2 regions of the Hyphomonas atlantica corrig. genome follow, and region 1 is predicted to be linked to the other one. Evidence: predicted binding sites of a transcription regulator. Region 1 holds the regulator's gene; the other holds the start of a gene.

Region 1 (16,190 bases):
CGGAGCATTTCGTCGAGCTCAGCGCGGGTCATTGGGCGTTCTTCACCCGTGCCCTGCACTTCAATGAAGCCGCCATCCGAACTCATCACGACATTCATGTCTGCTTCGCCGCGCGAATCTTCCGGGTAATCAACATCCAGCACCGGGTGGTCCTGATACACGCCGACTGAAATCGCGGCAGCCTGCTTGGTAATCGGGTCGGCTGAGATCACGCCTTCCGCCTTCAGGTAACGGCATGCCATTGCAAGCGCGACAAAGCCGCCAGTGATCGACGCCGTGCGAGTGCCGCCATCGGCCTGAAGCACGTCACAATCAATCGTGATCTGGTTCTCACCCAGCGCGGACAGATCGCAAACTGACCGCAGCGAACGGCCGATCAGGCGCTGGATCTCTTGCGTTCGACCAGACTGTTTTCCCGAAGCAGCCTCCCGGCGACCACGCGTATGGGTGGCGCGCGGCAGCATGCCATACTCGCCGGTGACCCAGCCCTTGCCCTGCCCTTTGAGCCAAGGCGGCACGCTCTTTTCCCAACTGGCAGTGCACAATACATGGGTGTTGCCGAACTTCGCCAGGCAGGAGCCCTCCGCATAACGGGTGACATTGGTCTCCAGCGAAACGTCACGAAGCTGGTCGAAGGCGCGACCGGAAGGCCGAATTAGCGTGCTCATGGCGAAATCCTCTTTTCTGCCGAGCCTGATTGCGGGTTTTGCCGCGCCTGTCTACACCGGGAACACGTTTAGAGACGATCAGGGGGACATATGCCGACAGATATCGAGATCGCCAGAAGCGCGAAGAAACGCCCGATGAGTGAGCTTGCCGACGCGCTTCAGATCGATGCTGCCGACATCATCCCCTATGGCCATGACAAGGCGAAGATCGCGCCCGGCCATCTATCTTCCCTGAAAGCCAAATCCGACGGCAAGCTGATCCTCGTTACAGCGATCAACCCGACACCGGCTGGCGAAGGCAAGACAACCACCAGCGTCGGCCTGACCGATGCGATGAACCGGATTGGTGAACGCACTCTGCTCTGCTTGCGCGAACCGTCTCTTGGCCCCTGCTTCGGGATGAAGGGCGGTGCGACGGGCGGCGGACAAGCCCAAGTGGTTCCGATGGAAGATATCAATTTGCATTTCACCGGTGATTTCCACGCCATCACGTCCGCTCACAATCTGCTCGCTGCAATGATCGACAATCATGTGCACTGGGGCGGAGACAGCGGTCTGGAACCAACGCGGATCACCTGGCGACGCGTCATGGACATGAATGATCGCAACCTGCGCAATGTCGTGACCGGCCTGGGCGGCAGCCCCAACGGCACACCCATGGAAACCGGCTTCGATATCACGGTCGCATCGGAGATCATGGCGATCCTCTGCCTGGCCAGGGATGCGCATGACCTTCAGGAACGATTGGAGCGCATGGTGATCGGGTATCGCCGTGGCCGCATTCCTGTAACGGCCAAGGACATGAAAGCCGTTGGCGCGATGATGGCGCTGTTGAAAGACGCAATGCTGCCAAACCTGGTCCAGACGCTGGAGGGCAATCCGGCTCTTGTGCATGGCGGACCGTTTGCGAACATTGCGCATGGTTGCAGCAGCGTGATCGCCACGAAAGCTGCGCTCAAGATGGCAGATTATGTGATCACCGAAGCAGGCTTTGGCGCAGATCTGGGCGCCGAGAAATTCTTCAATATCAAATGTCGCCAAGCCGGATTGATGCCAAGTGCGGCAGTCCTTGTTGCCACGGTGCGCGCGCTGAAAATGCATGGCGGCATTTCCAAGGAAGATGCCGGAACGGTGAGCTACGATGCGCTGGAGAGAGGCCTCGCAAACCTTGGCCGGCACATCGAAAATCTGAAGCAGTTCAATGTTCCGGTCGTCGTAGCGATCAACCGGTTCACGTCGGATACATCTCGGGAAATCGCCGCCATCGAAGCCTATTGTGCAGAGCGAGGCGTCCAGGTGTCGATTTGTACACACTGGGCCGAAGGCGGTCATGGCGCAGAAGACCTCGCCCGGAAAGTCACCCGGATCGCCAGCGACACGCCAATCGACTTTCAACCCCTCTACCCATCCGATATGCCCCTGTTCGAAAAGATCGAAACCGTGGCCAAGCGCATCTATCGCGCAAGCCATGTCGATGCGCCCGCCTCAGTTCACAAGCAACTGGAACGCTGGGAACAGGATGGGTACGGCAACTTTCCGGTTTGCATGGCGAAAACACCTTACAGCTTTTCAAGCGATGCGAAGCTTGTTGGCGCGCCTGAAGGCCATGCCCTGCAACTGCGGGAAGTGCGCCTCTCGGCTGGCGCAGGGTTTGTGGTCGGCATCTGCGGCGACCTCGTCACCATGCCCGGCCTGCCTCGTCGCCCCGCCGCCGAAGACATGCATCTGGACCATTTGGGCCTTATCCAGAACCTCTCCTGAAACAAGCTCGTCGCGGCGCGATGCCTATTGAACAGAGGCCGGGCCGCGCCTAATCAATAAAACATGATCCCGCCTCTCGACACGCAATCCCTGTTGCAGCGCCTCGACCAGCGCTCTCGCGACATTTTCCGGGAAATCGTCGAAGGCTATCTGACCACAGGCGAGCCAGTCGGCTCCCGCACTTTGTCAAAGGGCGGGATAGCGCTGTCACCCGCATCGATCCGCAATGTGATGGCCGATCTGACCGAGCTTGGGCTGCTTGAGTCACCCCATATCTCGGCGGGGCGTGCGCCCACGCATACGGGCTTGCGCCTGTTCGTAGACGGCTTCCTTGAGATCGGGGAGCCGAGCCGCGGCGACCGAATGGAAATTGATGATCGGTTGAAATCGGCCGGTACCGATATCGAGGCGGTCATGGGCGAGGCCTCGAACATTCTTTCCGGCCTCACCGGCGGTGCAGGACTGGTGTCCTCCCCTACCCGGGACGCCGTTGTGCGACACGCTGAGTTCGTTCCCCTGGGCGGGCGCGAAGCCTTATGCGTCATCGTGACCGAAGATGGCGATGTCGAAAACCGGATCGTGGAAGTGCCGGAAGGCTTGCCATCAACCACATTAATGGAGGCCGGAAACTACCTCTCCACGCGCGTGCGGGGACGCACCTTGTCCGAAGTTGCGAACGATATTCGCGACGAATTGCGTAACCGCCGCGCCGCGCTGGATCAGGCGGCCTCGTCTCTCGTAGAACAGGGGCTTGCCCAATGGGGCGGGGATGCGCCAGGCCGGGGACGGTCGCTGATCGTTCGCGGACGCGCCAACCTACTGGAGGATGCACAGGCCGCCGAGGACCTCGACCGGGTGCGACAGCTGTTCAATGAACTTGAACGCCAGCAAAGCCTGCTTGATATCCTGGACACAACCCGGGAAGCGGACGGCGTGCGTCTGTTCATCGGCGCGGAGAACCAGCTTTTCCCGCTGTCGGGTTCAAGTGTGATTGTGGCTCCCTATATGGGAGGCGAAAAACAGGTTATCGGCGCGCTTGGCGTGATTGGCCCGACCCGGCTGAACTATGCCCGCGTCATACCCATGGTGGATTATACGGCGAAAGTGGTGGGGCAAATCCTCTCCGCCCGCCGCAAGAAGGATACGCAAGGATGAGCGACGAACCCAAGAACAGCGAAACCGCTGAGATCGATTCCAACGCATCCAAGGCAGAGCTGAAAGCCGCCGCGGACGATATCCTCAAGTCTGCGCCTGCCGAAGAAGCGGCGCCAGAAGAAGAGATGGATCCGGTCCAGAAACTGGAAATCGAGAAAGAGGAATTGCGCGAACAATTGCTGCGCACGCTGGCTGATCTCGAGAACACGCGCAAGCGCGCTGAGCGTCAGGTGGCAGACGCACGCATCTACGCAATCGAGAAATTTGCGGGCGACCTTCTGAGCGTGTCTGACAATCTTTCCCGCGCATTGACGGCCCTGTCTGAAGAAGACCGCGCAGCGCTGTCAGAGCCTGGCCGAAACCTGTTCGAAGGCATCGAGATGACGGAAAAGGAGCTGCACACAGCCCTCGCCCGGCATGGCGTTACGGTGATTGCTGCCCTCCCTGGCGACACATTCGATCCGAACCAGCACCAGGCGGTCGCGAACATTCCGTCCGACCAGCCGAATGGCACCATCGCCTCCTGCTTCCAGCCCGGTTGGAAAATCGGCGAGCGCACCCTGCGCGCCGCCATGGTGGCCGTCAGTGCCGGCGCGGCGAACTAGCGCCGCACCTTCCACATCGTGACCGTGTTCTGCCGCCAGTTCGGCACGATGACGGCGTCGCCGATCACGGTCAGATCGTTCTGCGAGACCGGCTCGTCAAACAGGGTGGTTACCGCGCCATCCTCGCCGACATAGTGGATCTGCCCCGGCCAGGATGACACGAGATAGCCACCGCCGGGCACCAGCCCGATCCCGTCGGCATTCTCCATTCCGTTGGCAATCTCTGTCAGTTCGCCGTCTGCGGTCACGCTATACAGGCTGCCGGTCGTCATGGTGGAGACCAGCATCCGCTCACCATCGCCGAGCAGGCCGTTTACGCCTGCCAGCCGCTCGTCCTGCAGCCAAAGCTCAGCTGCGCCGTCCACTATCTTGTAAATTGCCGCATCGCCGGAGTCAGAGACATAGATCGACCCGCCCCATTCTGTCGCATCATTGAGGAATTGGGCGCCCTCGATTCGCACCTTGCCGAGCCGCTTGCCGTTGGCGATGTCAAACGACACGACCGAGTCTATATCGGTCGCATGCAGCACGCCGTCGAGAACGGCCATACCCTTGGGCGCGTCCAGCTTCGCCGCCCAATGTTGCTCAATGATGGAGCCGTCTGGACCAATATGGGCGATGTATCCATTACCGTCCTTGTCGCGCCCCTCCCCGACCACATTGGAGATGAAGTATCCACCGTTCGGCGCTTCGGCCGCGCCTTCGGGGCTTTCAAAGCCTTCAGACACCCAGACCTGTTCGATGCTGGCGACCGCTACAGGCTCCGCAACCGTTTCGGTCACGGTTGCCGCGCAAGCCGCAAGAACAATGGATGAGGATGAGATTACGAGCGAACGGAACATATTTGAAGCCTCCCCGGCATGTGTTTTCGCCACTATGCCAAGGGGGCTGCCGATGCGTCCAGCTTTTCCGAGCCTGTATCAAACCACTGGTTCGGCCTCAGGTGTCCGGCGGAGCGGCAAACGCTCCCATAAACGCTCATGGAAAGTATAGGCGATTGTCTGCACGGCAGGCTCAATCAAGCCAATGGCAAGAGCGGCGTGCCAGTTGCGCGTCAGGGCGAATGCCACGGCAACAGCCACGGTGAGGTGCATCAGGCTATAAGTCAGCGTCTTGATCAGTTGGCGGGGCATGGAATTTCCTTTCACACCAATAGAGATAGTGCGAGTGAGAACCATTATCAAATAAATTGATGAACTCCCTGCCATAGAGGTTACCTATCGCAGTGAAGCGCCAAAAACCTGTACAGCTACGTATTGTTCCCCCCTTGAGACGCGCTAAACCCTTCCCATATCGCAAGTCGAACCGGCGCGCGGATTAAAACCGCTTCCGCCACCTCATTTGAACCCTTGGAGAGAGCCACTGGCTGTCCGGGGCTGCTGAGCAGACCGCAACAGAACACGGCCCGTGGCGGCTTGATAAAAAGAGAGATGCAACATGAGCAAAATCATTGGTATTGACCTTGGTACGACCAACTCCTGTGTCGCCGTCATGGAAGGCGGGCAGGCAAAGGTGATCGAAAACGCTGAAGGCCAGCGCACAACTCCATCCGTTGTCGCCTTTACAGAAGGTGGCGAACGCCTGATCGGCATGCCAGCCCGGCGTCAGGCCGTGACCAACCCGGATTTCACCTTCTACGCCATCAAGCGCTTGATCGGTCGTCAGTTCGACGATCCGACCGCGCAGAAGGACAAGGCGATTTCTCCTTTTGAGATCGTCAAAGGCCCATCTGGCGACGCATGGGTGAAAGGCCACGACAAAGACTACGCCCCGCAGGAAATCTCTGCCTTCATCCTGACTAAGATGAAAGAAACCGCAGAAGCCTATCTGGGCAGTGAAGTTACCCAAGCGGTCATTACCGTTCCGGCTTACTTCAACGACGCCCAGCGCCAGGCTACGAAAGACGCAGGCAAGATTGCCGGCCTCGAAGTGCTGCGCATCATCAACGAGCCGACCGCGGCCGCACTCGCCTATGGTCTCGACAAGGGCGACCAGTCCAAGACCATCGCGGTTTATGACCTTGGCGGTGGTACGTTCGACGTGTCCCTGCTGGAAATTGGTGACGGCGTGTTCGAAGTTCTGTCGACGAATGGCGACACGTTCCTCGGCGGTGAAGATTTCGACCTGCGCATCGTCGACTTCCTCGCGGAAGAATTCAAAAAGGATCAGGGCATTGACCTGAAGGCCGACAAGCTGGCCCTCCAGCGCCTGAAGGAAGAGGCCGAGAAGGCGAAGAAGGAGCTGTCTTCAGCCAGCCAGTATGAAGTGAACCTTCCCTTCATCACAGCAGACGCAACAGGCCCGAAACACCTGAATATCAAGCTGACCCGCGCCAAGTTCGAGAGCCTTGTCGAAGACCTCGTCAAGCGGACCATCGAACCGTGCAAGAAAGCGCTCGCTGATGCGGGCAAGTCCGCCTCCGACATTGACGAAGTCGTCCTCGTTGGCGGCATGACCCGTATGCCGGCAGTTCAGGAAGCCGTGAAGAAATTCTTCGGCCGCGATCCGCACAAGGGTGTGAACCCGGACGAAGTGGTTGCCATCGGCGCGGCCATTCAGGGCGGCGTTCTGCAAGGCGACGTGAAAGACGTTGTCCTGCTCGACGTTACCCCGCTGTCGCTGGGAATTGAAACGCTGGGCGGCGTGTTCACGCGCTTGATCGACCGCAACACCACGATCCCAACCAAGAAGTCCCAGGTCTTCTCGACGGCTGACGACAACCAGCCTGCCGTGACGATCAAGGTCTTCCAGGGCGAGCGCGAAATGGCCGCCGACAACAAGATGCTCGGCCAGTTCAACCTCGAAGGCATTCCGCCGGCCCCGCGCGGCGTGCCTCAGATCGAAGTAACCTTCGACATCGACGCCAACGGCATCGTGTCCGTGTCCGCCAAGGACAAGGCGACCGGCAAGGAACAGGTCATCACCATCCAGGCAGATGGCGGCCTGTCGGAAGACGACATCAAGAACATGATGGCCGACGCCGAAGCCAATGCTGGCGCAGACAAGGCTCGCCGCGAGCTGGTCGAAGCCAAGAACCAGGCTGAAGCCCTCGTGCACCAGACCGAAAAGCAGGTCGAGGAGCATGGCGACAAGGTGTCTGACGAGGTGAAAGCCGAGATCAAGACAGCGTCCGATGAGCTGAAAGAGGCCCGTGAAGGCGACAACATCGCCGATATTCAGGCCAAGCATCAGGCCTTGATGACCGCCGCCATGAAACTTGGCGAGGCCATCTATGCCAGCCAGCAGGAAGAAACTGCCAGCGCTGATGCGGCTGCAGATGCTGCGGCAGACGGCGATGATGTCGTGGACGCAGACTTCGAGGAAGTCGACGGCGACCAGAAGTCCGCCTAGTCAACGCCTTCCTTCACAAGAAAAGCCCGCCAGAGAGATCTGGCGGGCTTTTTCGTGGATGGTCTTGCAGAACGAGGCGAACGGAGAACTAGCGTGGCGGTCGGACAAATTGCGCGCCGACCAGAATACCGCTCTGCCATCGCTTCGCACACGGTACGATCAGCTCCACAGAACCGTCAGATTTCAATATCTGTAGCTCGAAGGCATCAGGCACGGCCCAGATCTCGCTGAGCTTCAGCTTGGCGCCCGTGGCAGACAAGTCCCGGATTCCGACATCGAATGAGCTATGACGCTGATTCAATACAATACGACCGCGACGCAACAAACGCATCCGTTTGCCGCCGCGGCCGTCATTTTCCTGAACCTTGCGCTCTTCCGTCATACCGGAATTATGCGCGAGCGGCAGTTTGGTTCAGACGTTAACTGTAATTGCGGTTACAGCTCTGCATCGCCTAGACGACAACCACCACCTTGCCCTGCGCTTTCCGGTCCATCAGTTCCTGAATCGCATCTGCGGATTTTTCCAGCGGATACGTATTGGAAATGTGCGGGCGAATCTTGCCTTCACTGTATAGCTTGAACAGCTCCGCGACATTCTGCGCATGCGCTTTCGGGTCACGCGCAACCGCTGCGCCCCAGAAGACACCGCGCACATCGCAGCTTTTCAGCAAGGTGAGGTTCAGTGGCAATTTCGGAATGCCTGCGGGGAAGCCGATCACGAGGAACCGCCCTTCCCAGTTCATGGCGCGGAGCGATGGTTCCGCGTAGTTTCCGCCAACACCGTCATAGATGATGTCGACACCGCCACCGGAAACTTCCTTGATATCGTTGGAGAAAGCCTTTTGACCATCGCGGTCGAGATCGCGCGCATAGACAAGGCCCTTGTCGGCGCCCTTGGAGAGGCAGAAGTCCACTTTCTCCTGTGTTGAACAGGCGGCGATGACTTCGAGGCCCATTGCCTTGCCCAGCTCAACCGCCGCAATACCCACACCGCCAGCCGCGCCGAGCACGAGAAGCTTCTCGCCAGGCTTCGGATCTCCGCGATCCTTGAGCGCATAATAGCTGGTGCCGTAGGTCATCAGGAAGGCGGCAGCCTCCTCGAACGGCATCCCGTCCGGAATGGGCATGACAGCGTGTTGAGCGGCCACGGCATATTCTGCCATTCCGCCATTGCCAATTGACGCAAGCACGCGGTCACCTTCTTTGACGTGGCTGACGCCTTCGCCAACTTCCTTCACGAATCCGGCAATTTCACCGCCGGGAGAGAATGGGCGGGGTGGTTTGAACTGGTACATGTCCTGGATAATGAGCGAGTCCGGGAAATTCACCCCGCACGCCTTCACCTCGATCAGAACCTGGCCCTTGCCGCATTCCGGCATCGGGGCGTCTTCGATCACCAGAGTATCCGGTCCGCCTACTTCCTTGGAGAGCACTGCTTTCATGCCTGCAACTTCCTTCCCGTCTTGTTGTTTCTGCTGCCAGACGGTAGCGGTGTGCCGAATAAAAGTCCAAGCCTGACGTAGCGGAGAGGTAGCGATCCAATGGCAAAGAAATGGGCACTCGCCCTGCACGGTGGGGCCGGTCCGATACCAGGCAATGACTATTCCCTGCAGGAAGCCCATCTGGCGACCCTGTTGAAGAATGGTGCGACGCGTCTGCAGGATGGGGAAGCAGCTTTGGACGTGGTCGAAGTGATGGTCCAGGGACTGGAGGAATCCGGCCTCTACCTCGCTGGCAAGGGCGCTGCGCCAAATCTGGACGGAGCCTATGAACTGGACGCCGCCATCATGGATGGTCGCAATCGCACAGCCGGAGCCGTCGGCGCGCTGCAGGGTTATCTCAACCCCGTTTCCTGTGCACGAGCGGTCATGGAGCGTACCCCGAACGTGCTGTTGATCGCAGATGGGGCGCGCAAGCTGCTTGCAGATTCCGGATTGGAAGTAATCGAAGACCCGGCTTCCTATTACGATCCGGTCGATGAACTCACGACCCAAGACATGATCAACTCCACCGGCACCGTCGGAGCCGTTGCGCTGGACATTTATGGGGACCTTTCGGCCGCCACGTCCACGGCAGGCATTCGTGGCAAAACGCCGGGACGGCTGGGCGATACGCCCCTGATCGGATCAGGCACCTGGGCAGACGAGCGCTGCGCTGTGTCCTGCACGGGTCTTGGGGAATACTTTATCCGCGCCGCCGCCGCCGCTGACGTATCCGCACGCATTCGCTATGGCGGCGCCAAGCTGGAGGACGCGGTTCAGGGCGCACTGGACGATGTACGCATGCTTGGCGGTCAGGGCGGCATGATCGCTATTTCCGCATCGGGCGAGATTTCCATGCTCTGGAACTCCTCAGGCCTGAAACGCGGCATGGTGGACTCCAATGGCCGCTTCGAAGTGGGAACGTTTGGCTGATGACGATCATCCTGTTCATCCTGCTCGGTTTCACCGTCTTTGCGCTTTTGCTGGCCCTGCAGATGCGATGGATGATATCTGTCGCCTTGCGTCGCGCCTCGTCTGAAAAGTTCGGCGGCCTGCCGTCAGATGTCGCCTACCGGCAAGGCGTTGTCGATGCGGGTCGCCGGGTGTCGCACAACGACGTTTCCGAACATCTAAATACAACCTACCCTAACCAACTTGGCCATTTGCGCCTGGCACGACGTGTGTCGATCTATACGCTTCCCTTGATCATAGCCTTGCTGGTTGTCCTGAGATTCGGCCTGGAGGCCTTCTGACATGCGCGGCTATTTTGCCATCGGATCCGAACGGATTTCAAAACCCATGAACCTTGGCGCCCTGATGCGCACGGCAAATGCGTTCGGGGCAAGCTTTGTCTTCTCGATCAATGCCGAGCACAGGCTTCGCGCAGCCTATCAGGCGGATACATCGAAGACGGCTGGGCAAGTGCCCTATTACCAATGGGACAATGTTGACGAGATGCAACTACCGCGCGGCTGTCAGATGGTCGGCATTGAATTGACCGATGACGCCGTGATGCTTCCCACCTTCCGACATCCTCCGCAGGCGGCCTACATTCTCGGGCCGGAAAAGGGGGACCTGTCGCCGGAAATTCTCGCCAGATGCGATCATGTCGTGAAGATCCCGACCAAGTTCTGTATCAATGTCAGCCTGGCGGGTGCGCTCGTCATGTATGACCGGCACCTGTCGATGGGTGGCTACGCCCCGCGACCAATCATGCCGGGTGGTACGGCTGGGGACGGACTCGCAAACACCCATGTTCCGGGCAAAGACAGAAAATAGTCAGCGGCCGAGTACGCGCTGGATCATGCCCATGACGCCGGTAAACTTCAAACCAGCATCACGAACCGCCAGTGCGAAGCATACTTCACCGGCATCACCGACAGGCTGGTGAGTGTCATCCGGCCCTTTGACGGCCAGATCTCCAGGCCCGTAGCTGCCCGTTTCATCGGTAAACCCACCGGCGACAACCAGCGTGAACTCCGTACCACCATGTGAGTGACGCGGCACTCTGGCATTCGGCTGGATGCGATACAGCTCGACTTCGAGTTCGCTTTTCACGTCCAGCTTCATACGGCGGATACCGGGCGCAGTGCCCTGCCAACCTGCAAGGTCAAATGCCTCAAAGGCTGCATCCCGCAGCGGCTCGGGCAACTCTGCCAGTTCGGCATCGGATGGCGCGGATCGTGCCGGGAGGTCTTTTTCTCGTTCCAGCGCATCAATCAGATCCAGCGCGCGGGCCCCTGCCCCCGCAGACATGGCCACCGGAGTGGCAGTTTCGAACATGATTCCGGAAATGGTCTCGCTCACCGCCAGCGCGCCCCGCACATCACTGCGCAGCATGCTCTGCGTTTCAAGCAACAGCGAAAATCCCGGATCCAGCTGGCCCGCGGCATAGGCGGAATACAGTTCGCTGAAAGATGGAGGTGACGTTTCCTGCATCATGACAAATTCCATTGCTTCGGGTCAGGCATCAGTGCCTCCCGGCTCCAACTGACCGCGCAATCGGCCAAACGCCAACCTGATGCGGGATTTGACCGTACCGAGCGGCAATCCGAATCTTGTGGCAATTTCAGAATGTGACAAGCCCTCATAGAATGCTGCTTGCAGCAATTCGAGTTGCTCGTGCGGAAGCTTTGCCAGCTCCGCCCGCACGCTTTCCTCGATCTGGGCGCGATCCAGCGCCTCGTCCGGCTGCTCGATATCCGGTGGGCGCAGCATGGGTTCATCGGCGTCGAGTTCCGGGCGCGACGCCTTGCGAAATCTATCAATCCGACGGTTGCGCGCGATACGAAAGATCCAGGTCGAAACCGATGCCTGCTTCCGGTCATACATGTCAGCCTTGCGCCAGACTGTGACCAACACATCCTGGGCCAGATCCTCGGCCTCATTGTCGCTTGCGCCCAGTCGCAGCATGTAGCTCTTCACGCGCGGGGCATAGAAATCGAACAGTACCGAGAAAGACTCCCGGCACTTCTTCGCCGCGATCAGCGCCATGCAATCTGCATGGTGTGCCCTGACACTGGGGGAAATTGATGTTGTTACAGTGTCGTTCACACGCGAACTCTCATACTGGGACGAACCACCACTATCCTTGTGTCAGACCACAAAGGCAACCATTGGGCCGAACACGCCAGCGTGAAGCACACCGTAAACCATTTGCCGTAGTTTAGCCTTAACCCTGTTGTCTCTATGGTGCCGGCACCGCTTCGAGCCAAGGGACATGTATAGAAAATGCACACACTGAGACTCAGCCGCAAATCACTCATTTCGCTTGCCGTGGCCGCCGCTCTCGCGGCCCCCTTGGCATCGGCGAGCCCGACAGCGATCGGGCGCTACAAGGACTGGTCAGTCTTTACTGATACGGCCAATGGCGAAACCATCTGCTACGCTGCAACACAAGCAACCGACAAGGCGCCTCGCGCGGCCGATCATGGCGATGTCTGGTTTTATGTGACGAACTGGAAATCTGGCCGGGCACGCAACCAGCCGAGCATGAAGGTCGGCTATGAATTGCGTGAAGACCTCGCCCCCAAGGCAAGCGTCGGCCGTTCCTCCTGGGCGTTGTTTGGCGTGGGACGCGAAGCCTTCGCAGACGATTCCGACGATTCCCGCATCGTGTCCGCCCTGCGCAAGGGTAGCGAATTGCGCGTCGAAGCTGTTTCCAAGCGCAACACGCAAGTCGCGTATCATTTCTCGCTGAGCGGCTCGGCCGCAGCGATCGACAAGGCGTCTGCGATCTGTCGCTAATGCCTCAAAGCCGACTGCAAAAAGGCCAGCTGCGCTCATGTGCAGCTGGCCTTTTCCTTTAGCCATTCAAACCGGCTTAGTCGCGATTAGTAGCTTTCCTGCGTGATCGGCGTCAGGATGATCTCGACGCGGCGGTTGGCTGCGCGGCCTTCGGCTGTCGCATTGTCGGCAATCGGCTGGGTTTCACCCATGCCCACAGCCGCCAGGCGTACTGGCGTCACGCCCTGATTTACCAGATAGGACCGTACAGACTCTGCGCGGCGCTGGGACAGCTCCATATTGTAGTCGTCCGGGCCGTCAGAGCTGGCATGACCAATAATGTCGACAGCTGTCGACGGATAGTCGACCAGTGTTGCGCCCACATCATTCAGCGCACCATAGAAGTTTGGCTGGATCGTGGCGCTGTTCACAGAGAATGTGATGTTCGACGGCATGGTCAGCGCGATCTGGTCACCCTGGCGCTCAACACCGATGCCGGTACCGGCGGTCTGCTCGCGCAGCTGGCGCTCTTGCTTGTCCATATAGTCGCCGACAGCAGCGCCTGCGATTGCGCCAACTGCAGCGCCAATTGCAGCATTGCGACCATCGTCGCCGCCTGCCAGCGTACCGGCGCCTGCGCCAAGAATGGCTCCCACGCCTGCACCCGTCAGGACTCGTTGGCTCGGGCCAGTTTCACAGGCCGGAAGGGCGATCAGGGGAAGCGCAAGCAGCGCATAGGAAAAACGTTTCATTTCATCAGCTCCTTTGGAAAGGACAGCCCGGAATTGGGCACGCTTATCAACGCGTGGCGCAGTGTGTCGGTTCCTTCAATGGCAAAACAAGGGCAGGATTATTAACTCATGGTAAGACTCCGCCTGCAGGGAGTAATTCCTTGAAAGCCTTCAACATGTTATAGGCGCGGGACCATGAAGATTGAACTCGACCTTTCGCGCCGCGCTGACGCCGCGCCCGCTGCCCCTCGCTCTCTTGCGGGTATGTCCCTGCCTGCCCTGAAGGCAGAAATGGAAGCGCTTGGCCTGGACCCGAAAAAAGCGGGCATGCGCGCGAAACAGCTGCGCCGCTGGTTGCACCATTTCGGCTCTCAGGATTTTTCCGCGATGACGGACATCGCGAAAGATTTGCGCGCTCGGCTGGACGAAACATTCGATCTGACGCGGCCTGAAATCACGGATCATCAGATTTCCCGCGATGGGACGCAGAAATGGCTGACACGTTTCGGACCGGGCATCGAAGGCGAAAGCGTCTACATTCCTGACGTTGGCAAAGCGGGAGCCCTGTGTGTGTCGAGCCAGGTTGGCTGCACGCTGAACTGCACATTCTGTCACACGGGCACACAGAAACTGGTCCGCAATCTGACTGCTCAGGAAATTGTGGCGCAGGTCCTGATCGCGCGCGATGGGCTCGGCGAGTGGCCAACCTCCACAGAGAACCGGAAGCTGACGAACATCGTCTTCATGGGCATGGGCGAGCCGCTCTACAATCTGGACAATGTCGCAGAAGCCATCGACACGATTTCGGATGGCGACGGCATTGCGATTGGTCGCCGCCGGATCACGGTCTCGACGGCTGGTGTCGCGCCGAAGATTCCAGAGCTCGGCCACCGCACCAGCGCCGCGCTCGCCATCTCGCTCCACGCGACACATGACGATCTGCGCAACGAAATTGTGCCAATCAACCGCAAATACGATCTGCAGACGCTGTTTGAAGCCATCCGAGCTTATCCGGATCTGGGCAATTCCAAGCGTGTGACCTTTGAATATGTCATGCTGAAGGGCGTCAATGACAGTTTGGCGGAAGCGCGTGATCTCGTCCGCCTGCTGAGAGGCGTGCCATCCAAGATCAACCTCATCCCGTTCAACCCCTGGCCCGGCAGCCCCTACGAGTGCTCGGACTGGGAAACGATCGAAGAGTTCGCGGAAGTCCTCAACCGGGCTGGCTATGCCTCTCCGATCCGCACGCCACGCGGCCGGGACATCCTCGCCGCCTGCGGACAATTGCGCTCTGAAAGCGTCAAGAAATCCGCCGCCGAAAAACGCCGCGAAGCATTGGCCGCCGCTGAATCCAGCACGGTTTGAATCAAGACAACTTTCTCGCCTCAGCCGCACGCTCCACTAGTGATAGAAACGCCTCATGGTCCGGCAACTCGGCCCGGGCCTTCATCACCACTTGACTAAGGTCCGGGATGCTGGCGCGGGAGTGGGTTGCTCCCTTCACGTATCTCATGCCATGCAGAATGAATTCATAGCTGTCGCGAGCGAAAAGCCTGTCGGCGCCCGGAAAGTCAAATTGGCCTGGCCCCCGATGCTTCCAAAGCTCCAATCGATCCCGCAGGTCATCGACAATCACCTCGTCAGAGGTCGCAGCTCGCCAGAATGCAGTATCTCGACGATTTGAAATGACGTAGTGTAGGTTCAGAAATCCCAATATCTCATCATACAAATCGTTTGTGATGCGGTTGTAGTATCGCATGGTTGCCTGAGGCGCGGACTCGAAATCGGCTAACATGTTTGCAATCGCCAGCCCCGCGAATTCGATAAGATACAGGCCGGATGATTCCAGTGGCTCCAAGAAGCCGTCCGAAAGTCCAACCGCAACACAGTTCCCCTTCCAGCTGACCTCCCGCTTCCCACTAGCGAAACGGATGTGCCTTGCTTCCAACTCATCGCTATGCGCGCCTTCATACTGGCGTAGCGCGGCTTCGGCCGCGGTTTCGTCGAGGAACTGGCTGGAATACACATACCCGATGCCCCGACGCGACTGAAGATTGATATCCCACTGCCACCCAGCCTCCCGTGCCGTCGCTTTCGTGTATGTTAGTATGCGTTCTGGTCGGTACACATCATAAGGCACGCGCATGGTTACGGCGCGGTCGCACAAAAGATGCTTCTCAAACGACCGGACAGGCACGTCCAGCGCTCCGCCAAGTAGTACAGAACGAAACCCCGTGCAATCAATATAAAGATTTGCGGTGAGGTCATCGCCTCGGTCGGTTTTTACGCCTGCAATCAACCCCTCCGGCGACACTATCACGTCCACCACGTTCCCCAACCTGTATTCTATACCGTTGGCCTGCCCGAAGCTAGACAGGCGCGCCGCCAGTTTGATGGCGTCGAGGTGGTAAGCATACGGAAAGCTTGCTTGATACTGAGGATGTCGTGGAGACTTCGGCGCAGTATTGAAGTCAGCCAATTGTGTCAGGACGGAAAAATGCCGGTCGAACGGGAGACCATTTTGCGCAGACCATGCAATTGCGGCCGTGTCTGACTGAGGGCGAGGCCTCCGATCAAACGGATGGTCGTAAGTCTCGCCCAAATTCCAGTCTTTGAAGCGGATCAGAGTCTTGAATGTCGCCTCTGTTGACTCCAGAAAATCCTGCTCTGGAAGCCCTATATCGTTCAGGGTACGTCGGATCGTTGGTACAG
Region 2 (16,190 bases), 1.8 Mb from region 1:
GGCCGAGGAGATCCCCAACCACGTCAAGCATGTCTCCGAAATTCAGTTCCTCTGCAGCCGTCACGGCGTTTTCTCCCAGTTTGTTTTTTTGCAAGTCTAGGAGGTTGCCGCGGGGGCAGAGAAGTTAAATCGGCGTGCGTTCAAGATCTCGGGTTCAAAAAAAGAGGCAGCACCGAAGTGCTGCCTCTCGCAATTTGGCTGGGACAGTTGGGCTTAGAAGCCCATGCCACCCATTCCGCCCATGCCGCCGCCCATGTCGGGCATGCCGCCGCCAGCGGATTCTTTCTTCGGTGCTTCTGCGATCGAGGCTTCGGTGGTGATCAGCAGGCCAGCGACAGATGCTGCGTTCTGCAGGGCAGAGCGAACAACTTTCACCGGATCGATCACACCCATGCCGACCAGGTCGCCATATTCTTCGGTCTGGGCGTTGAAGCCGAAGCCTTTGCCCTTGCCGCGGCGGATCTGATCAACAACGACCGAACCTTCGACACCGGCGTTCTCGGCGATCTGGCGAACCGGAGCTTCCAGAGCCTTGCGAACGATGTCGATACCGGCTTGCTCGTCATCATTGGCGCCTTTGACGTCAATGTTGCCAGCAGCGGACAGGAGTGCCGTGCCGCCGCCTGGGACGATGCCTTCTTCAACAGCAGCGCGTGTTGCGTTCAGCGCGTCGTCGACGCGGTCCTTACGCTCTTTCACTTCTACTTCGGTTGCACCGCCAACCTTGATGACAGCAACGCCGCCAGCCAGTTTCGCCAGACGCTCCTGGAGCTTCTCACGATCGTAGTCGGACGAGGTGTCTTCGATCTGCTTGCGGATCTGGGAAACGCGAGCTTCAAGGTCTTTCTTCGCGCCAGCGCCATCAACGATGGTCGTGTCGTCCTTGGAGATCGAAACGCGCTTTGCGGTGCCGAGCATGTCCATGGAGACGTTCTCGAGCTTGATGCCCAGGTCTTCGGAGATGACCTGACCGCCGGTGAGAACTGCGATGTCTTGCAGCATGGCTTTGCGGCGATCGCCGAAGCCAGGTGCTTTGACTGCTGCGATTTTCAGGCCGCCACGCAGCTTGTTGACCACCAGGGTTGCCAATGCTTCGCCATCGACGTCTTCGGCGATGATGAGCAGCGGCTTCTGGCTCTGAACAACGCTTTCCAGGATCGGCAGCATTGGCTGCAGAGAGGACAGTTTGCTCTCGTGAAGCAGGATGAACGGATCTTCGAGTTCCGCGATCATCTTGTCAGGGTTCGTGATGAAGTACGGGGACAGGTAGCCGCGGTCGAACTGCATGCCTTCAACGACATCCAGTTCGGTTTCCAACGACTTGGCTTCTTCAACTGTGATGACGCCTTCATTGCCGACTTTCGCCATGGCTTCAGCGATCATGCCACCGACTTCGGTGTCGCCGTTCGCGGAGATCGTGCCAACTTGGGCGATCTCGTCGTTGGACTTCACTTTCTTGGAGTGGTGAGCCAGGTCGCTGAGGACTTCCGTCACGGCCTTGTCGATACCGCGCTTCAGATCCATTGGGTTCATGCCGGCGGCAACGCGCTTCATACCTTCGCGAACGATGGCCTGAGCAAGAACGGTTGCAGTCGTTGTACCGTCACCAGCAACGTCGTTTGCCTTGGAAGCGACTTCGCGCAGCATTTGCGCGCCCATGTTCTCCAGCTTGTCTTCAAGCTCGATCTCTTTTGCCACGGTGACGCCGTCCTTCGTGGTGCGCGGAGCGCCGAAGGATTTTTCGATAACGACGTTACGGCCTTTCGGGCCGAGCGTTACCTTCACAGCATTGGCAAGCGTATCTACGCCTTTCAGCATGCGCTCGCGTGCTTCTGCGCCGAAAACTACGTGTTTGGCTGACATTGTTGATTACCTCTTTGAGAATTCTGTCTGATGAAATGCGACGGGCGCGAGCTTAGCTCTCCAGCACACCCATGATGTCGCTTTCTTTCATGATGAGCAGCTCTTCGCCGTCGACGGTCACTTCCGTGCCGGACCATTTGCCGAAGAGAACGCGATCGCCGACTTTGACGTCGAGTGCAACGCGCTCGTTGTCGTCGCCAATGGCACCGTTGCCGACAGCAACGATTTCGCCTTCCTGCGGCTTTTCCTTGGCGGTGTCAGGAATGATGATCCCGCCTTTGGTTTTCTCTTCTTCCTTGACGCGGCGCACGACGACACGGTCGTGCAGGGGACGAAGTTTCATTGGATTTAGCCCTCTTGTCTCTTTGACGAGTTCAATTGAATTTAGCTCGCGAGCAGGAACATTCAGGGAGGTTTAGCACTCACCCCTACTGACTGCTAACGATGGTGGGCAGTTAAGAGGGCGCTGGGGCAGCGTCAAGTTCGTCATTGCGAAATTTTTGTAAGGATCGCACGCTTCGTGCAAAGCGGCTTATGAGATTGGTAAGATAGCTTCTTTCCAAAATATGAATGGCAATGCCAGAAAATATCTCGGCAGATTGACGGTAAAATATAACTCCTGTGCGACAACATCCCCATAACCGGGAGACAGGATGTGCAGGGTAAACTAGAGGATCTGGTCGAATCGCTGACCTTTTTCGCCTTTGTGGCGATCACGGCGCTTTGCCTCTGTTTCACGTTTTCCGTGATTGTTTATTCGATGGGCTTTCCGACCGATCCTCATAAATTTATCGTGGCAAATCTGTTCATTGCGGCCTGCGTGGCGGTCCCAACTGCAGCAATTGCAGCACAACACGAATACAAGATGCGCATCTACCAGCGAACCCTCGAAGACATGGCGTCTACAGACGCTCTCACCGGTTTGCTGAACCGAAAATTCTTCAAACAGTTCGCTTGCGAGGAAATGGCCCGTATGGGGCGGACAGAAATGACCGCAGCCGTTGCGTTGTTTGACATTGATTACTTCAAGGCGGTCAACGATCGGCACGGGCACGCCGCTGGGGACAGGGTTCTCCGCGAGATTGCCGCGGTGGCATATTCCGAACTGCGCGGTCCTTTCGACAAGCTTGGACGCTGGGGAGGTGAGGAATTCGTCATCCTGCTAAGTAATGTCGACGCTGAGCAGGCTCATAGCGTTTGTGAGCGTCTTCGGTCCTCGATTGAAAACCATGTGATGATCGTTGATGGGCAGCCGGTTAGTGTGACGGCCAGTTTCGGCCTGACCATTCTGCCGCCAAATTCGGACTTTGACGAAATGCTCGAACTGGCCGATTCAGCCTTGTATAAATCCAAGGCCAATGGGCGAAATTGCGTGACAGCCTCGCGAGAGTTGACGCTGGCCGCCTGATGGCATCCCGGACGGGACCGGGGTCGATCAGATTAGGGGGAGCGGCATGTCGGGGTTCAATCCACAAAAGCTGAGTGATGCTTTGGTAGGCGCACCGTCTTTGGAGGTGTTGTCTGCAAAGCGGCCTGAGTTCGCCCATGTGCCGAAAGTCTGGTCAGATGTCTTGAGGCCGGAGCTCGCGCGCCGCGAGTCTGATCGCAAGGAAGCCATTCGAACTGCGATCACGCGGTCGTGTATCGGCGCGGGATTGCCGATTTTTGTCGCCATTCTTCTCGCCATTTCTTCCCTGATGTCATTCAACATGATGTTTCCGGGCATCATGTTTGTGATCATCCTGTTCGCGGCGGTCGTGTCCGGTCCCGCCTGGATCAGGGTTTTCACGATGAAGTCCCAGACCAAGCAATTGGTTCTCGCTGCCGCATGTGAACCGTTTGGCTTCTCTTACGATACTTTGCATCCAGATCTTTCAGGCGTTGAAGACTTTCGGTCTCTGATGCAGCGCGCGACGGAGCTGAGTGCGGCCTATTCCGCCGGTTCGGGAAAGACTGTCCCAACGCCATTCGGCATGATCTCCACGGGGTCCGGCAATGGCATCGAGGCGCCCACCCCAGCCTACGAAGTTCTCAAGGCAGCAAAACTGCTACCTAGCCATTCGCGGCGCAAGTTCGAGGATATGATTTCAGGGGAAAGGGCCGGCGCGAAGTTCGTGCTGGTTGAGGCTCGCCTCGAAACCGGCGGGAAAAACAGCACGACCGTTTTTCAGGGCATTCTGGCTCATGTGGAGTATCCGGAGCGTTTTCTGGGGCGGACTGTGATGGCACGGTCCGGTTGGTGGAAGCGCGGTCGCGATGCGGGTGACCTGAAGCGTGTGGATCTGATTTCCAGGGAATTGGAAGACGCATTCACCGTCTATTCCACAGACCAGGTTGAGGCGCGGGCACTCTTGTCACCTGATCGCATGGAGCGCCTGATTGCCCTGGAGCGGCACTTCTCAGGCGGAAAGCTGCGCGGCGTTTTCGAGGATGGGCATATGACGCTCGCGCTTGAAGCGGACGATCAGTTTGAAGCGGGTTCAATCTTCCAGACGTTGGTGGATCCGCGCCGGTATGCATCTGCATTGGTCGAGTTGGGTCTGGTATGTGATCTGATAGATGGCTTCCTGACCCGGGACTGGGTTCGCGGGCGGCTTTAAGCCCATCACCGCGTATCGAACTTGTCGGTCTTGCGGTCCCCGAAGATCATGCGCTGTTCGAGCCGTCGTCTCAGCGCAGCGTAGTACGCTTCAAGAAAGGCGATGTCTGTTTCGCCGGGCTGAGCGCGCCAGCCGATCTTCGCGCGGATACGCAGCGCGACTTGTGCTTTGACGTCCTGCGTCGACTGGCGAAGCACATCCTCCAGAACATGTAGTTCGTGGATACCGTACGCATCCGCCTGTTGCGGTGTGAAGGCAAACCGATCCTGAGTTGTCGTAGCAGCGGACGATGAGATGTCGCCCATCAATTTTGTTTTTGGCGAGCGAATGACCCACGTTCCCGCGATCAGGTCACCCACTCTCATCTTGTCTTTGTTGAAGATGGGAAACAGGAGGAAAATGCCGGACCAGACAAGTCCCAGCAACGCCATCCAGCCGCTAACACGGTCACCCCCCATCATCAGGAACTGAAATGGCAAGCCGACCTCGATTTCGCGGATGAAGTTTCTTGCGAGGACTGAGTTGGCGGTCAGTCGTCCTCCGCTTCGAGACGTTACTCGAATACCCAGCGCGCGTTTGCCCGGCGTCGCGGCTTTCGCGCCGAGTTCGAAGAAGATGTAGTAAAAGTTGCGTACGAAGAAATAGAAGACGAGCCATACCGCCCAGGCCACATTTGCACTGCCGGAATCCATGGCCATCATCGCGAAGCTCAGCCCCAGGGCAGTGGCAATAACGATCGCCCACTGAATTGCGACGTCAATCATGAACGCGCCGGCGCGTTCGGAAGCGGTTGCCAGCTTCAGATGTATCGCTGCGCCTTCAGGTGTGACGAGCCGTCGTTCCAGCTTTGACCGACGAATTTGCTCCTGCAGTCTGGCGCGCCGCAATCGAGCGGCATTCACGTCTGCCGCGCTGACCTTGCCATGTGTGTGGGGGACCGTGGAGTTCATGCAGTTTCCACCTTTCGCGGCAGGTAGAAATACGAGAACCACAGGCCAAGTATGCTGAACGCAACAATGTAACGGATCACGTCACTGTTGATCAATTGGCGACCAAACCCTTCAAGCAAGGCAGCAATGATCAGCATGATGACGCAGCCCATCGCCATCGTCGCGGCCTTCTGTCCTGCCCGCCGGGCGGAGTTCAGGCGAGTGAGTTGTCCGGGAAACGCGACAGCGCCGCCAATCACAAATCCGGCTGCGCCCGCAAGGACGATGGCAAACAGTTCTGTTGTGCCGTGGATCATCAGCCAGCCGGTAAATTCATAGCCAAGGCCCTTCTGCCAGAAGACAGCATGCAGCGATCCCATCATCACGCCATTGTAGACAAGGAGCCATGCTGTCGGGATGCCGAACGCGAATCCCAAGGCGAAGGCGAACAGGGCAATCTGGGCATTGTTGTTGAAGAGGTAGCTGGAGAAAGATGTCAGTTGACCATCATTGATCTCTCCTTCCTCCGTATAAATAGTTGATCGCAGATATTCGACGGTCGCGTCCGGATTTCGGCCGTCGAAGAAGCTTTGGCCGTGAAAGGTCCAAAACCATTCCATGTCTTGCATACAGAGAAAGAATGCCAGCGCCCAACCTCCAAACAGGAACAGGGCAGCCAGAAGTGTAGGGCCAACAGCGGAGGCCACGCAGCTTGGCCAGTCCCGCCTTAGAAAATCCATCATGCGTTCGCCGATGGAAGTGCGGGCGCCGTATACAAAGAAGTAGGCCCGTGTGCAGAGGCTTTCGAGATAGGCCGTCACATTCTGATCCAGGGATATGGATCGCGCGACAGACAGCGAAGAGACCGCCTGACGATACAGCCGTGGCAGCGCGGTCATTTCGTCATCCGTCAGCGCCTTTACGCCGGAATTCTCTGCGCGTGTTAGAATCAGGTCGAGCTTGCGCCAGTCCGCTTCACGTTCTTCGCGGAACCGATACGATTTGAGAAGGTCACTCATAGCATGTCCCTCTGCTTGATCTGCAGGTAGCGCGAGATGAGCTCCGGTCCAAAGGCTTCGGGCTTGCTCTCTATGACCTGAACACCCATTCGCTGAAGTCGAAGCAGCACCGTATCCCGTTCGGCCATCAGTGTGTCGGCGATCACTGCGCGGGTCACATCATTGATCGTGTTGGGAGGTGCATCCACCATATCGGACAGGGCTTGATCTTCGAATGTCGCAAAGACAACGAGGTGCCGGTCGGTCAGGCGCCGGATGTTTTCCAGCATGAGTTCGGCGGAGATGGTGTCGACAAAATCCGAGAAGATGATGATCAGGCTGCGCCGTTCGAGTTTGCTGGCGAGGGAAGAGAGCGCGAGGGTGAAGTTGGCTTCCTCGGTCGAGTAGTCCAGTTGAGCGGTCAGGTCTTGGGCTTTGGTAAAACTCCGCTGGCCTGTCATGAAACCACTCATAAGTCCGGGCTTGGCATCAAATCCGTACACCATCGTCCGGTCGCCATTTCGCAATGAAACGAATGAGAGCAGCAAACCGGCATTTATGGCGCGATCAATCTTTGGAACCCCGCCGAGCGGTTCGCTCATCAGGCGCCCGGTATCAAAGGCGAAGACAATGTTGTGATTTCGTTCCGTCCTGAACTCCTTGGCCAGAAGATGCCTGTGTCGCGCGGAATGCTTCCAGTCTATCGCTCGGCGGTCCATGCCGGTGGTAAATTCGCGAAGGGCGTCAAACTCACTCCCGTCGCCGCGTTCAAACTGTGTCTTGATCCCAAATTCAGCGTCCCGCGAATAAATCCGGATGGCTTCATCCTTTACCCAGCGGATGTTGGGCGTAATGGGGATATCCCGTTCAAGGGGATGAACATGCCGTTTCTGGATCAGGCCTAGTGGGCCTGTCCATCGGCTCCAGAGTTTGACGAGCTGTGCCATTCCTCGCCGCGTCGGTGTCAAGGGCAGGGAGTATGCGCGGGTTCGCCCCTGCCATCCGCGTAACCCGGCAGGCGGAATGGTCTGGAGAAACTCGTTTACCTCCAGCAGGACTTCGATCCGCCTTGGCAGTGCGCCACTCTCGAACGTCAGCGAAAGATCGGCAGGGTCACTCCCGCCAACATAAAGGAGCGGTGGCGACTCGATCTCGACCCGGAATGCACGCAAGGAAGCTGACATGACGGCGTCGATCAGCATCAGGCCGGAGATAGCGCCGATCCATCCAGCGCAGACGATCCACCATTCCGGGCGCAACAGGGCAATTGCCACCAAAAGGGGCGCGCCGAGCAACATCAGAAAGATGGCGCGGGGAGTTGGTGAAATCACCGTGGAGCTGCCGTCTGCTCGATAATGGCTGACAAGGTCTCATCGGTCGTCTTGCCCTCGATTTCGGCGGCCGGTGACAACAATACGCGGTGGCGCAAGGCTGGCAGTGCCAAGAGCTTCACATCGTCTGGAATAACGAAATCCCGACCGTCCAGCGCAGCCCTGGCGCGCGCTGCTGTGGCGAGCGCGGCTGCCGCGCGTGGCGAAGCCCCGGTTTCCAGGGCGGGTGACGTGCGGGTCGCGCGTATGATGTCGACAATGTAGGAAATGATATCATCCTGAAGGCGCGCTTCTGAAACGGAACTGACGGCTTCGGTGAGCTCCTCAGCAGAGACAACAGCTTCAATGCCGAACGCGGCAGGTGTCTTCATGCCCGTACGAGTGCCGTGCTGGCCGACGATTGCGATCTCTTCCTCGCGGCTCGGATAGTCCAGCGTGTGCTTGAACAGGAATCGGTCAAGCTGGGCTTCGGGCAGGGGGTAAGTGCCCTGCTGCTCGATCGGGTTCTGGGTGGCGATCACCGTGAAACGGTCATTGAGTCTGTAGCTGTCGCCATCAATTGTGACCTTTCGCTCTTGCATCGCTTCCAGGAGGGCAGCCTGGGTCTTGGGCGGTGTTCTGTTAATCTCGTCAGCAAGCAGAAGGTCGGTAAAAATCGGCCCTTTTGTGAGGGCGAATTCATTTGTCTGGAAGTTGAACAAATTCGTGCCCAGAACATCGCCTGGCATCAGGTCTGGAGTGAACTGTATCCGCCCGAAGCCCAGTGATATTGAGCGCGCGAAGCATTGGGCAAGCAAGGTTTTCGCGGTTCCCGGAGGGCCTTCGAGCAGGACGTGACCCGACGAGAAGATTGCCGTCAGGAGAATATCCACCGTTGTGTCCTGGCCGACGACGGCCTTGCGCACTTCACCGCGAATGCGATCTGCCAGCGCCTTGATGTCATTTACGTTCATTCATGGATCTCCCGATAATTCCCTGGCGCCAGCGAAAGAGTTCGCGGGTCTTGTTCATGAGGTCGTCGCGATTGTCAGCGGGGCCGTTCAACCCGGCGGCAAAATCCGTAAAGCGTTTGCCGGAAATTTCATCCTCTCCGAGGCGGTCCAGCAAGGCCGCGAGTTGGTCGCCGGTCAGAGACTTGGGCGCTCCGATATCGCGTTGGACGCGCCGCCTGATCAGATCCAGATAGCGCGGCGCGAGTCGTGTCTCGCGGCGGGCCATGGTAATCAGACCGGCCGAATTGTCGGCGAGTGCCTGCTTCCCGAGCGCAATCGCGCGTGCTTCCTGGACCGGTGGGCCGAACCGGACAAGCGCAGCCCAGCCAAGCAGGAGGGCGGCCATCAGCGCCGTCAACGTCGCGCCAATGAATGGGATGTCGAACATCATTTGCAGCAAGTTCTCAGATCGAACAAAGCCGTGAAGCGTTGCGTCGAATATGATCGGTTCATCCGCGTCGTATCGCATGAAATCCACCATCTTTACGGCGAACTCCGCGTTGTCGAACTCAGACAGTCCGAACGTGTTTATCAGGTCCGGGTCCGAGAGCACGTAGATGCCAGCATCGGGAGCGTAGGCCAGCAGCATGTGTTCGTCTGCTGTGACAATGGGGTCCAGGGCTTCGCTGTCCAGCACCTGCATTTTGACGTCTGGCTTGGGAGACAGTGTTCCGAATGCGCCGTCCACAGTAGCGGGCACTTCGATACGGCCTATTGTGGCGTCGAGGTTCAGGTCGTCCAGCAGGTCGTTCAGAACGCGTGCGTTCTTGAAACGCGTATCATGCTGTTTCGTTCGGTCCAGCGCATCCGGAATGCCATCCCATTTCGGCAATACGAGCAGCGTCGTGCGTGATGAGTCGAAATCTTCGAGCGCGTCGTTTCCGCCCCAGAGTGGTAGGGTCAGGATCAACAGTCCCCAGTCGCTTTCTTCAAGCGTTCGCTCAAGCCGTGATATTTCTACGGGGTAGCCTTGCGCTTCGAGGAGGCGAACAAAGCCCTGATATCCGAGGGCTGATGTTGAGTAGGGATGAGACCCTGCCACATCCTTGTCGCGCAGTTCAGGCGCCCACCCGGCCAGCACCATGATGGCTCCAAATGAGAAGAGCGCGACCGCGACGAGAATGCCGACGACTTTCGCGCTGAACGGCGAGTCAGATTGCGGACGAGGGCTCATGCCCACTCTCCACCGAAGGCAAAATCCTCATAAGACGCGCGGGCCGATTGCCATCCCGTTTCGTCTACATCACGGCCACCAAAGAAGCTGCGTTCGACAATCGCGATAATTGGGCCGAGCGCTGAGCGGGCCCTGTCTGGCAGATAACCGAGTCTGCCAATCTCTCGCGCTGTCATGGAGCGGGGAACGCCCATCTCGACGCGCGACTGAATGTCTTCAATGGAGCGAAACAGCAGAAGATGAACCGCTTCGGCAAAACGACCTTCACGTGCGAGAGCGTCGGCTTCCTCAAGCAACGACCGGGCCGTGGCTTGGTCGGGGCGGAAGTCCGGCACAATATCGTCCTCGTCCCCCTCTGACTTGTCTTTCTTCCCGCCAAACCGAATGCGCATGGCTTCGCCGAAGAGAAAATACAGAACGCCTGCCACCACCAGCACGATGCAGGCGTAAAAAACGAACTTGAGCAGGGGCCCCAGGTGGCCGAGAAGCTTTACAAGGCTGGAAAGCCAGCCGGGTGGTTCCGATGGCTCGAACTCAATCGGGTCGGCCTCTGGCCGTTCCAATTGCAGATCGGACATGGCGATGAGCTCGGCATGGGCGGCTTCGAGCGCATTCAGGTCTGTTTCCAGGCCAACTCCGCCATCCCACTCTTCATTTATTTCGGGTCCAGCAGGAACATTATCCAGATCGTAGTCCGACTGGGCCCAAATCGGGGCGGACAGGATTGCGGCCATCAGCAACGCAATGCTCAGGCGTCCGGTCCGGCCCACAAACAGTCTCCCCTCATGGCGGTGGTCGTCTCCAGCGCCTTGACTCTCCCTGACTATTTCAGAGGTTTCCAGCGGCATCAACGGCCTATTGCGAAGTGAACTCATCCACCCGATATAGCCCGCCCAAGGCAGAGATGAGGCAGAACATGGACAAGGCGGCAAGATACCGGGAGCTGAAGGCGGAAATCGAGAGCGTCGTCTCTGGCGAGACGTCCATTACTGCGCGGTACGCAACGGCGTCCTGTATTCTGTCGCAGGCTTTCGCCCCGCGTTTCTTCTGGACGGGGTTCTACGTCGTAGACCCGTTGAAGGATGCTGAACTGGTTGTCGGCCCCTATCAGGGCACGCTGGGGTGCCTGCGTATCCCGTTCGGTAAAGGTGTTTGCGGGCATGTCGCCTCGAGTCGCGAGCCCGTTATCGTGCCAGACGTACATGCATTTCCAGGTCACATCGCGTGCGACTCGGCCAGCAACTCCGAGATTGTGGTTCCGGTGTTTGATGCGAATGGAGAGCTCGCGGCGGTGTTGGATGTGGATTCGACTGAACTGGACGCCTTCGATCAGGTGGATCAGGAGGGCCTAGTCGCTATTTGCGATACGCTCCTCACCGCCTAGGCCTGCTGCTGTTGAAAGCAGCGCGGTGTTTTCGATCAGCTCAAGCGGCGTCTTCGACTGCTTGATCGCATCGATCCTGTGATTCAGATTGCTTTCAAAGATGTCCAGCTTTCGGGCGCGTAGTCTGCTGATGCGCTTGATCTCGTGATCGAGTTCCAGCCAGATATCATCATCAGGTGTATAAGCGGGCCACTCAGGTAGCCCGTCTCCATTCGGATTGCCGGTCTTGGCAAAATTCGTCCAGTAAGACGTCATTCTTTCCGTCAGGATGTCGTCATCGCCAGACAATGGCAGGAAGCCACTATGACTGTTGAAGACAAACGGAATTTCGGCCGCGTGGTGCGCGCCGAGCGTCTGTGACTTGCCCGGAGGCGTGCGGCTGAAATGGTAGAGCCAGGTCGGCTGGTCCGCCGCAACGTTTGCCTTTGCAAGAAATCGCGTGTGGACGCCAAACCAGTCGTCACCGAGCATTTTCTCTGCGCCCCGGTCCCACGATTCAAGACTGGTCATGCCATACAGGGCCTGCAAGGCCTTGGCCGAGTTTACGCCGAAGACGCCTTCCAGCATTGCTTCTCGTTGAGCCATTGAGCCGGAAATCGTGTCGCTAAGGGCAGTGGGTGATTTGCGATCAGGGTAGAAGATCGTGCCTTCATCGGCATTGTACCCGGCCAGAAGGGGAACGCGCTTTGCGCCGCCATCGCGAATGGCTTCACCTATGGGCAGCGGCAAGATTTGTCCGTCCACGGTTGGCAGGAAGTATTTGGTGAGATCTTGCCGTACAAGCACGCGATCAATGATTGCGCCAGAGGGTATTGCGCGCAAACCATCCGCTGTTGCAGTGTCGTTCGCAAGGGTCGACAGGAATTCGACGCCGACCTCCTCAGAGCTTTGAATGTTGGGAAGGGCTGAGTGGTCCAGGTGCAGAGCGTTATAGCTGCTGACGCCACTTTGTAGAATGGCCTTGTCATACAGATTGTCAGCCAGCGGAGTAGACATGAGTTCGCTGACTGACTGAGCGCCTGCGCTTTCGCCGAATATCGTCACATTGTTCGGGTCGCCGCCGAAACGACTGATGTTTGACTGTACCCAACGAAGGGCTGCAACCTGATCGAGCAGGCCATAATTGCCAGATGTTCCAGACTCCTCGGAAAGGGCAGGGTGAGCCATGTATCCAAACGGGCCGAGGCGGTAATTGAACGTGACGAGTACAACGCCTTTTTCGACAAGCCCATTTGCCTGATAAAATGCAGATGATCCCGCCCCGGTCTGGTGTGAACCACCGTGAATCCAAACCATAACCGGCAGCTTTTTGATGCCGTGTCGATTTGCGGTGCGCACATTCAGGAAGAGGCAGTCTTCTGCTTGAAGCGGTTCTGGCTGAGCGGCGATAAGACGTTTAGCGAGTGTGCGCTTCCACCAGGGAAGGCCATTGCCATCGATGATCCGTTCTACGACCTGATCCATATGCCCGCGAGGCTGCAGGCATTCCGGTCCGAAGTCGCGTGCATCACGCGTGATTGCGCCCCATTGCGGCGGAGCTGTCGGCGCCGACCACCGACGTGCGCTGGCGTAGGGGATGCCGTTAAAGACTTCCACTTCCGGATTGTCAGGATCAACACCACCCCGAATTTCGCCTTGGTCTATACGAAGCGCTTCGGTCAATGCCATAGGCGGTTCGGGCTGGTTAATGCGTAACCACCCCCAGACGCCCAAACCAAGCAAGGCAAAAAACAGAACTATACTCAAACGCTTCATCAAACGAGACCCCTGCCCGTTAGAGGCAAACGCTATACCACTTCGTCCGCGAAGTCACTTTTATACGACTATTCGGACCCCAATTCTCGTAAAGCATTTTCCGTTGCGTTTACAAGGTCTTCAGTGGGTTCAATGCCGCAGGCCAAACGAATGAATCCATCTGTGACCTTATCGCCCCACCTGATACGGCATTCAGCAGAGGTGTGAGCACCCCCAAAACTGGTCGCGGGCACGGCTAACTCGTTGTTATTGATAAATTTTTCTGCGAACTGTCGATCCTGCAGCGTGAAGCTGACGATTGGTCCGTACTCGCGCATTTGACGAGACGCGACGGCATGGCTCGCGTCATGGGGGAGGCCTGGATAGCGTGTAGACTGAACAAGGGGGTGCGAATTCAGCATTTTAGCCACCGCAAGCGCATTCTGGTTTGCCCGAGAAACGCGCAATTCCAGCGTCTCAAGCCCGCGATGAAGCAGATACGCATCAAACGGACTGACAATCGCGCCTGCCAATCTTCGATAGGTTCGAACCTTGTTCATCAAGGAAGTGTCCCGGCTTGCGACATGTCCGCAGAGCACATCAGAGTGCCCGGCCATGGCTTTCGTATCAGCCATCAACACAATGTCGGCCCCAAGATCGAGTGGCTGCTGGCAGAGCGGGGTGGCTGTCGTGTTATCCGCAACGAGGATCGCGCCAGCAGATTTCGCCCGGTCCGCAATCGCAGCAATGTCACAAACATCCAGTCCCGGATTCGACGGCGTTTCGATCATCACCAGCCGACATTCCGTCAAGTCAGCGTCCGCCATGTCTACCGTCGCGCAGGCTTCGACGATTACACCACGTGGTTCGAAATGCTCGCTTAATAAAGCGCGGACATTGTAATAGCCATCCGCGTGGACAAGCACCTTGTCGCCCGGGCGAAGCAGGGTGTGGAACACGGCTGAAATCGCGGCCATGCCTGACGGAAAGAGAACCGTTTCAGCATTCTCGAGAATGCCGATTTCCGCTTCGACCGTTTCTATCGTGGGGTTGCCATTGCGGCCGTAGAAATGACTTCCATCCGGGTCACCCGGCAGCATGAAGGTCGTGCTGGCCATGATGGGCAAAGATATCGGCTCGCCTTTCGACAGGCCTCGCGCCCGATGGTGTAGCAGATCAGATATGGCGGACAGCTTCTTCGTCACTTACGGACTCCTCGATTGATTGACCGTGGGAGTTTGAGGCGATCCTGGCAGAATGGAAACCACCAAAAGGAGGCGGTTTGCGCTGGCGAGCAGTTTAATGTCTAGCTGCCCGCCATCAGGATGCGGCTGCCGGGGCCGATCATGGACGATAGCGCATCTTGGTCGTCAGCGCTCAGGTCACTCCAATCCGAGCGCAGCGATTGCAGACATTTAGCCTGATACTTGAAGACGCCTTGCTCGTACGGCCGGCCCTCTATCTCAAGTGAGAAAGTGTCCAAGCCGCGCTCAAGCGCGTCCGCGTTTGCCTTCAGAAAAGGCAAATATGTATCGCCGGCAATGCGCAGAAGGTTCTCCACAATGGGCGCAATGCCTTCCGCCCAGTCGCCATCGATTCCGCTGGCATCATCGGCATGGTCCAGCCATCGATAAAGATAGGGTGTTTCCTTGCGCAGCCACAGCATCGGAGTGGGATCAACACTCATGACTTTCAATTGGCCGTAGAAGCCGAGATCGGCGAGCGAGATGCGATCTCCAAACAGGAAGCGGGTCGGGCTCGTGGCCAGAGTTTCCAACTCGCTGCAAATCCGTTTCCAGCTTGCTTCGATCAAGGGGCCGGTCTGGGGCGTACAGCCCACAAGGGCCATCCGGCTAATCTGCCGTTCACGGATGGTACTTGCGGCTGCCTCAACCGAGTCTTGGCCCGCATTCGGCAATGAGTCGAACATCAGCCAATTCGCGCACCATTCGGCATCGTCTTCATAAGCCCAGCGATAATGAAACATTGCTTTCATGAACCATTCGTCCGCCATGTCTTCCAAAAGCAGGCATGCGAAGCGCGCAACCGGGGAGGGCGGCAGCAAATCACGCCCCTCTCCTTCAAGCGACAAGAGGAAGGGCGTGGAATCATTCGTCCATTGGCCATCCGGTTTCCGGATCACGGGAATTACCGGCGCGCGCACATTCGGCATAACGGATTGCCGGTCTTCGGCCGTCATCCCAGTCCACGTATGGACCAAACGTTTTGCGCGCATCGCCGCCCGCACTTTCATGGAATACGGAGACCCAAGCGCACCATAAACATCGTAACGGCTCATAGCTTGTCTCCACTCAGCCAGATCGGGCGGGTGACGAGCAACTCCTGACACAAGAGACCAGCGTCCCTATGGCGAGACATGGATTTGTATTCAGCGTGGTTCAGTGTCGCGATGAAGGCCTGTCGATTGGGAAAATGATTGACCAGAACGCCATCCCAGTCTCCCTGACCGATGAAATAGCGTTCCGTGGTCGCCAGAAGTGTCGTCGAGCCGCCGACTTCAGCGGCAGCTTTGGTGAACGCTTCGGAATAGCGGATGTAGGCTGTCTGACCGTCAATTTCCTCACCAAATTCTGGATCTTCCGGTTTGTACTCAGCCTTAATTCTAAACTTCAGCAGGTTTACCTGGGCGACGGGGCCATCGTGCGGGTCATCCCGAAAGGCACGAAATTGGTCGGCAGTTGGTTGAAAGGCAGGCATGGCATCTCCTCACGGTCGTTTTTCCGGATGCTTGCCGAAATACCGCTCGGTGTAAAATAGTGCCGCCGCGTGATGAGCGTGCTGCGCATCAAATTTCTCATACGAAAGAAACTCCTGATAGGGCATCTCCAGAACTTCGATCTCTTCGTTCGGGTCAAGAGATTGAACATCTGTCTTTCGGCACCCGCTCGCGAGAAAGAAGTGGAGGCGGTTGTTTTGGACCGCAGGGTTCGGATGGCACGTCCCGACAGGAACGAAATCCCGCGCCGAATATCCCGTTTCTTCCCCCAATTCCCGCTGCGCAGCGATTTTTGGATCAGTTTCACCGGCATCCATAACGCCTCCGGGAAGACCGAGCAGCACGACCTCGCCCGCATGACGATACTCCCGGATCAGCACGATATTGCCGGAATCCGTGATGGGGATGATTGTCGCCCAGTCTGTGAACTCAAGCACGTGGTACTGGT

Evidence for each region. The regulator HrcA, encoded in region 1, represses chaperone genes, less so after heat shock. The targets are predictions, from matches to a motif close to GTTAGCANTCNNCNNNGNNGANTGCTAAC.
Region 2: a site for HrcA is predicted at 2,278-2,306, ahead of groES (co-chaperone GroES). Genes of this name have one in related genera too.

The regions. Positions count from the first base shown of each region.
Region 1 covers NZ_CP051254.1:506,000-522,189, forward strand. Annotated here, with positions in the region: gene rph (ribonuclease PH) at 1-668, opposite strand, end outside; gene HF931_RS02490 (formate--tetrahydrofolate ligase) at 759-2,429, shown strand; gene hrcA (heat-inducible transcriptional repressor HrcA) at 2,493-3,584, shown strand; gene HF931_RS02500 (nucleotide exchange factor GrpE) at 3,581-4,189, shown strand; gene HF931_RS02505 (SMP-30/gluconolactonase/LRE family protein) at 4,186-5,031, opposite strand; gene HF931_RS02510 (DUF2061 domain-containing protein) at 5,110-5,322, opposite strand; gene dnaK (molecular chaperone DnaK) at 5,627-7,540, shown strand; gene HF931_RS02520 (PilZ domain-containing protein) at 7,629-7,922, opposite strand; gene HF931_RS02525 (NADPH:quinone oxidoreductase family protein) at 7,993-8,982, opposite strand; gene HF931_RS02530 (isoaspartyl peptidase/L-asparaginase family protein) at 9,082-9,954, shown strand; gene HF931_RS02535 (hypothetical protein) at 9,954-10,274, shown strand; gene HF931_RS02540 (RNA methyltransferase) at 10,276-10,800, shown strand; gene HF931_RS02545 (cupin domain-containing protein) at 10,801-11,463, opposite strand; gene HF931_RS02550 (sigma-70 family RNA polymerase sigma factor) at 11,485-12,015, opposite strand; gene HF931_RS02555 (invasion associated locus B family protein) at 12,253-12,768, shown strand; gene HF931_RS02560 (OmpA family protein) at 12,855-13,499, opposite strand; gene rlmN (dual-specificity RNA methyltransferase RlmN) at 13,674-14,843, shown strand; gene HF931_RS02570 (tryptophan halogenase family protein) at 14,845-16,190, opposite strand, start outside.
Region 2 covers NZ_CP051254.1:2,320,175-2,336,364, forward strand. Annotated here, with positions in the region: gene HF931_RS11260 (acyl-CoA synthetase) at 1-31, opposite strand, end outside; gene groL (chaperonin GroEL) at 214-1,863, opposite strand; gene groES (co-chaperone GroES) at 1,916-2,206, opposite strand; gene HF931_RS11275 (GGDEF domain-containing protein) at 2,519-3,271, shown strand; gene HF931_RS11280 (DUF3137 domain-containing protein) at 3,318-4,463, shown strand; gene HF931_RS11285 (RDD family protein) at 4,469-5,413, opposite strand; gene HF931_RS11290 (stage II sporulation protein M) at 5,410-6,411, opposite strand; gene HF931_RS11295 (DUF58 domain-containing protein) at 6,408-7,721, opposite strand; gene HF931_RS11300 (AAA family ATPase) at 7,718-8,674, opposite strand; gene HF931_RS11305 (DUF4350 domain-containing protein) at 8,661-9,887, opposite strand; gene HF931_RS11310 (DUF4129 domain-containing protein) at 9,884-10,657, opposite strand; gene HF931_RS11315 (GAF domain-containing protein) at 10,804-11,271, shown strand; gene HF931_RS11320 (carboxylesterase/lipase family protein) at 11,236-13,026, opposite strand; gene HF931_RS11325 (cystathionine gamma-lyase) at 13,095-14,210, opposite strand; gene HF931_RS11330 (glutathione S-transferase N-terminal domain-containing protein) at 14,312-15,304, opposite strand; gene HF931_RS11335 (DUF1330 domain-containing protein) at 15,301-15,723, opposite strand; gene HF931_RS11340 (NUDIX hydrolase) at 15,733-16,190, opposite strand, start outside.